One region of the Kribbella sp. NBC_01245 genome, then DNA from elsewhere that is predicted to be linked to it. Evidence: riboswitches for the same ligand, from Rfam matches in the RefSeq annotation. Region 1 holds a riboswitch; the other holds the start of a gene.

What was found. Region 1 has a riboswitch for glycine ahead of glyA (serine hydroxymethyltransferase). Riboswitches for the same ligand answer to the same signal wherever they lie in the genome.
Region 2: linked by a shared signal. The riboswitch ahead of gcvP (aminomethyl-transferring glycine dehydrogenase) and the one ahead of glyA (serine hydroxymethyltransferase) in region 1 are both predicted to bind glycine.

Annotation. Positions count from the first base shown of each region.
Region 1 covers NZ_CP108487.1:884,114-887,325, forward strand. The annotation lists gene glyA (serine hydroxymethyltransferase) at 1-1,191, opposite strand, end outside; glycine riboswitch at 1,246-1,341, opposite strand; glycine riboswitch at 1,342-1,436, opposite strand; gene OG394_RS03750 (M15 family metallopeptidase) at 1,500-2,117, opposite strand; gene OG394_RS03755 (response regulator transcription factor) at 2,205-2,888, shown strand; gene OG394_RS03760 (sensor histidine kinase) at 2,881-3,212, shown strand, end outside.
Region 2 covers NZ_CP108487.1:2,019,221-2,022,432, reverse strand. The annotation lists gene OG394_RS08905 (bifunctional nuclease family protein) at 1-53, shown strand, start outside; gene OG394_RS08900 (MerR family transcriptional regulator) at 559-1,182, shown strand; glycine riboswitch at 1,304-1,402, shown strand; gene gcvP (aminomethyl-transferring glycine dehydrogenase) at 1,495-3,212, shown strand, end outside.

The DNA of each region.
Region 1 (3,212 bases):
GGTGAACTCGGCCGGGCCGAAACCACGGGTGGCGAGTGCGGGGGTGCCGATGCGCAGTCCCGAGGAGACCATCGGCGGCCGCGGATCGAACGGGACGGCGTTGCGGTTCACGGTGATGCCGACCGTATGAAGCCGGTCCTCGGCCTGCTGCCCGTCGAGTTGCGAGTTCCGCAGGTCGACCAGCACGAGATGGACCTGGGTGCCTCCGGTGAGAACGGAGATTCCGGCCGCCCGAACGTCGTCGGCCAGTAGTCGTGCCGCCAGCGTGCGCGCACCCGCCAGAGTACGGCGCTGCCGGTCGCGGAACTCCTCGGTCGCGGCCAGCTTGAACCCCACTGCCTTGGCGGCGATCACATGTTCCAGCGGTCCGCCTTGCTGACCTGGGAAGACCGCTGAGTTGAACTTCTTCGCCAGGTCCGCGTGATTGGTCAGGATCACACCGCCGCGAGGTCCACCGAGCGTCTTGTGCGTGGTCGTTGTCACGACGTCCGCGTGCGGGAGTGGGTTCGGGTGCAGGCCCGCGGCGACGAGGCCGGCGAAGTGGGCCATGTCGACCATCAGGTACGCGCCGACGAGGTCGGCGATCCGCCGGAACTCGGCGAAGTCCAGGTGCAGTGAGTACGCCGACCATCCGGCCACGATCAGTTTCGGCCGGTGCTCGAGTGCGAGCCGCTCGACCTCGGCCATGTCGACGGCGAAGTCGGTGTCGCGGACGTGGTAGGCGACGACGTCGTACAACTTGCCGCTGTAGTTGAGGCGCATGCCGTGCGTGAGGTGGCCGCCGTGCGCGAGGTCGAGGCCGAGGATCGTGTCGCCGGGATCGAGCAGGGCGACCATGGCGGCCGCGTTCGCCTGGGCGCCGGAATGTGGTTGGACGTTCGCGAAGCCGGCGCCGAACAACTGTTTGACCCGATCGATGGCGAGCTTCTCGACGACGTCGATGTGCTCGCAGCCGCCGTAATAGCGGCGACCGGGGTAACCCTCGGCGTACTTGTTGGTCAGGACGGAGCCTTGTGCCTGCATCACCGCGATCGGGGCGAAGTTCTCGCTGGCGATGAGCTCGAGAGTGTCCTGCTGGCGTCCGAGTTCTGCCTCGATCGCGGCGTGGATCTCGGGATCGAAGTCGGCCAGCGACTGGTCGTGGGTGCTCAGGTCGCGGGTGTGCTTGGACGTATCGCGCGATGTCGTCATCAGTGGGAGGCTCCCTTGTCAGACACCGCAGGTTGCGGTGCCACGGTTGGGTGACCTCCCCGCTCTGTCATCGGTACCTGAGAGCTTCACCGCCGGTGGGCGGCTTGCACCGTGGGCGCAGGACCAGGGTCCTGTCTTTCCAGAGTTCGCCTCATCGGAGCGGTAATTGGGCCTGAGAGATTCTGGGGAGAGTTGCTCCTTCGGCGCCTCGCCATGGTGGACGAGAGCTCTCCCGCCCCGATTCGAGCGGCGCGATATGCAGTTGGGCCGCTGACTCTAGGTCGAATCCCGCAACATGGTCAACACGGTCATTGCTGCATCCTTGGATCGTGGGTGGGGTCGGCGTACATCGGAGGGCAACCATCACCGGTCGCCTGGGGGCGTAGCTCGTAGTGCCAGGGCTCGTTGCGGTAGATCTGGCACAGTCCGTACTTGGCGCCGTGGTCGGACAGCCACGCCTTGGCATCGGCGTGCCCGATGTCGACCGCGTGCCCGGACACGTGCGGAGACTTGTCGGGGGTGGCTACCCATCGGGAAGCTTCCTCTGCCGAGCCGTACTTCGAGATCGCCTCGCGAAGAAGCTGATTCTGGTACGCCGGGGAGCGCCATCCGCTGTTGATGTAGAACTCGACGCCGTCGTCAACGGCATCGGTCGCCGCCTCGCGCAGGGCCTGGAGCAGCTCGGGGTCGAGGTTGGCCACGCCGGGATACTCGTCGTCGAACACTGTGACGCGGTCGGGGAGGGAGCCGCCATCCTCGGTGGTCGTACCGCCTTGGCCGCTTTGGTCGCCGACTTCGCCGAATGAGGGCGTCAAAGCCGACCGATAGACGAAGAGTCCGATGACCGCGGCGGTGACGACGACCAGGCCGACGGCGTAGGACCGGGGAGTCCTGCGGGAGGTTTTTCCTGTTGCCGTTTGACTCATGCTGTCAGTCAAGGCATCGCGAGGTTGCCAGCACGTATGGCGTTTTGAATACGCCGACGATATGCGCCAACTCGTAGCATCGGGAGTATGCGTGTGCTGGTTGTCGAGGATGAGCCCTACATGGCCGAGGCCATCCGCGATGGCCTACGCCTGGAGGCGATCGCGGCCGACATCGCCGGCGACGGGGACACCGCGCTGGAACTGCTGAGCATCAACACGTACGACATCGCCGTCCTCGACCGCGATATCCCGGGCCCTTCCGGCGACGAGATCGCCAAAAGCATCGTGGCCTCCGGCAACGGTATGCCGATCCTGATGCTCACCGCGGCCGATCGGCTCGACGACAAAGCCACCGGGTTCGAGCTCGGCGCTGACGACTACCTCACGAAGCCCTTCGACCTTCGAGAACTCGTGCTCAGGCTCAGGGCACTCGACCGCAGGCGCGGCCACAACAGACCGCCCGTGCGGGAGATCGCAGGCCTGCGGCTGGATCCGTTCCGCCGCGAGGTCTACCGCGATGGACGGTACGTCGCGCTCACCCGGAAACAGTTCGCCGTGCTCGAGGTTCTCGTCGCTGCCGAAGGCGGTGTCGTCAGCGCCGAAGAGCTACTGGAACGAGCGTGGGACGAGAACGCCGACCCCTTCACGAACGCCGTGCGGATCACCGTCTCGGCACTGCGCAAACGGCTCGGAGAACCCGGGATCATCGCCACCGTGGCCGGCGTCGGCTACCGCATCGACACAGGAGCTGAGGGAGCCGACCGTGGCTAGGGCGCCTGGTTGGAGCGTTCGCCTCAAGCTGACCCTCAGCTACGCGGCGTGCATCATGCTGACAGGCGTCTTGCTGCTCGCGGTCGTGTGGCTCTTCCTGCTGCGGTACATACCCTGGGTGATCGTCGACCCCCGCACCCGGCGGGACGGATCGCCGGGCCTCCCGGGGACGGGCGTTCCCGACCGCTCGGACCTTCTGATCGCCTTTGGACCGAAGGCCGCCGCGATGCTGGTCTTCCTGCTGCTGTTCGGCCTCGTCGCAGGATGGATCCTCGCCGGCGCCATGCTCGCGCCGCTGGCTCGCATCACCCATGCCACTCGCAT
Region 2 (3,212 bases), 1.1 Mb from region 1:
GCTTCCGCGAATTCCTCGACCAAGTCTCCCCAGAAGACTTCGACAAAAGCTAACGCCCCGCAGCCGACGTCCGTCCCCCTCGGCGACGGTCGGACGCGGAATGCGGCTCACCAGGCGCGCGCCCTTTCCTTCTCCGCGAGTGGTCGAAGACCATCTGCGCCATCCCAGAAGGCGTTCGCGTCATCCCTGAACCATCCGCGAGTGGTCATCCTCTGAACCTCCCGCGAGTGGACGGGGCATGACGCGACCACTCGCGGCAGGAGGACGGCGGAGGGGTGACCACGGGGTTGCATTCATCGGTCCGAAACTGCCCTCTCGGCACAGCGGGCCGGCACAGGTCTGCGGCGGGAGAGGGCAGTTTCGGACCGATGAATGCAACACCCTCACCCTCAGGTAACGATTGAGGTTGGTTGCTGCGACACGCACGTCGCTCGATGCCCACGTCGTTGACCGGCCCTGTTCGGCGGCCTACCGTGAAGGAGTTGTGGGGTGTGTAACTCCACCGATGTGATCCGCTCCTTTCAGGCATCAGAACGGGTTTTCTAGGGAGGCTCTGGCGTGACACGCACCGGCGACACCGATGTGACGGCGCAGACCGTCGCACAAGAGAGGTCGGAAGCGCACGCCGAGGCCGCCGCGACCGCTGGCGTGCAGGGTCTGCTCTTCGACGATGACCTCTCACCGATGCCGGACGATGTCGGCTTCCGCGGTCCGACCGCGTGTGCCGCCGCCGGTATCACCTACCGCCAGCTGGACTACTGGGCCCGGACGGGTCTGGTGGCGCCGACGGTGCGCCCGGCGACCGGTTCCGGTACGCAGCGGCTCTACGGTTTCCGCGACGTACTGCTGCTCAAGGTGATCAAGCGGCTGCTCGACGCCGGTATCTCGTTGCAGCAGATCCGTACGGCGATCGCCCACCTGCGCGAGCAAGGCATGGACGATCTGACCCAGATCACGCTGATGAGCGACGGCGCGAGTGTCTACATGTGCACCTCGCCGGATGAGGTGATCGATCTGCTGGCCGGCGGTCAGGGCGTGTTCGGTATCGCGCTCGGCGGCGTCTGGCGTGAGGTCGAGGGCTCGCTGTCCGAGCTGCCGACCGAGCGGGTCGGCTCCGACAGTGACACCGCTCACCACAGCGACGAGCTGGCCGCCCGCCGCCGCGCGCGCATGACCGGCTGAACCAAGAACCAAACGCACCAAACGCACCAATCGAGCCTGCGCCGGATGACCGGTCGCAGGCTCGATGCTGGACCGGGCGGACCACGCTGGTACGCTCGGCTGGTAGTTGAAATGCCGCCGTGCACAGCACTCGGGAGAGTCTCAGGCGAACCAAAAGCCTGGGCGCCGAAGGGGCAATTCCTCCCCGGAACCTCTCAGGCCCATGGACCGGGTGCCACAGGCGACTCTGAAGTGGGTGCCCCCTGCCCGTGACAGAGGGGGAGGGCCACCAGCAGCACCGACATCCTTGTCAGCAGCAACGGAGCCTTCTCGATGACTGAAATCCACCCGCAGACCTCAGCCGTGTTCGCCGACCGGCACATCGGGCCCCGCCCGGACGAGATCGCGCGCATGGTGCAGACCCTGGGGTACGCCGATGTCGACGCCCTCGTCGACGCCGCCGTGCCCGCCTCGATCCGGTCGACCGAGGCGCTCCGGCTGCCCGAACCGGCCTCCGAGGTCGACGCCCTGACGGAGTTGCGAAGCCTTGCCGCCCGCAACAACATCGCGACCACGATGATCGGCCAGGGCTACTACGGCACCTTCACGCCGTCGGTGATCGTCCGCCGCCTCGTCGAGAACCCCGCCTGGTACACGGCCTACACGCCGTACCAGCCCGAGATCTCCCAGGGCCGCCTCGAAGCCCTTCTGAACTTCCAGACCGCCGTGTCCGACCTGACCGGCCTCCCCACCGCGAACGCGTCTCTCCTCGACGAGGGCACGGCCGCCGCCGAGGCGATGACGCTGGCCCACCGGTCGAACAAGAAGTCCAAGTCGAACCGCTTCCTGGTCGACGCCGACTGCTTCGCCCAGACCATCGCCGTCGTGCAGACGCGTGCGGAGGCGCTCGGCCTGGACGTCGTCGTCGCCGACACGTCGGACGGCATGCCCGAGGGCGACTACTTCGGCGTGCTCGTGCAGTACCCGGGCTCCGGTGGCGTCGTACGTGATCTCAAGCCGCTCGTCGACGCTGCGCACGAGGCCGGCGCGCTGGTCGCGGTGGCGACGGACTTGCTGGCGCTGACGTTGCTCGCTTCGCCGGGTGAGGCTGGTGCCGATATCGCGATCGGCTCGTCCCAGCGTTTCGGCGTGCCGCTGTTCTACGGCGGTCCGCACGCGGGCTTCATGTCGGTTCGCGCCGGGCTCGAGCGCTCGTTGCCCGGTCGCCTCGTCGGCGTCTCGCGCGATGTCGACGGTGCCCCGGCGTACCGGCTGGCGCTGCAGACCCGCGAGCAGCACATCCGCCGCGAGAAGGCCACCTCCAACATCTGTACGGCGCAGGTCCTGCTGGCCGTCGTCGCTTCGATGTACGCCGTCTACCACGGGCCTGACGGTCTGAAGGCGATCGCGGACCGGGTGCACGACCACGCGGACAACCTCGCCGCCTCGCTGCGTGCGGGTGGTGTCGAGGTCGTGCACGACGACTTCTTCGACACCGTGCTCGCGCGCGTTCCCGGCCGTGCGGCGGACGTGGTCGACAACGCCCGGCAGACCGGCATCTGGCTGCGTCTCGTCGACGCGGACCACGTCGGTATCTCCTGCGACGAGAAGACCGACGCCAGCGCGCTCGTCGGGGTGTGCCGCGCGTTCGGCGTCACCTTCGACGCCTCACTCACCGGCGCGAAGCTGCCGGCAGAGGTCACGAGGACCAGCGAGTACCTGACACATCCGGTCTTCAACACCCACCGCTCCGAGACGGCCATGCTGCGCTACCTGCGCAAGCTGTCCGACTACGACTACGCGCTCGACCGCGGCATGATCCCGCTCGGCTCGTGCACGATGAAGCTGAACGCCACCACCGAGATGGAGGCGGTCACCTGGCCCGAGTTCGCCGATCTGCACCCGTTCGCCCCGATCGAGGACGCGGCCGGTTACGTGAAGCTGATCTCGCAGCTCGAGCGCTGGCTGGCCGAGGTCACCGGCTACGCGAAGGTGTCGATCCAGCCGAACGCGGGCAGCCAGGGCGAGCTCGCCGGCCTGCTGGCGATCCG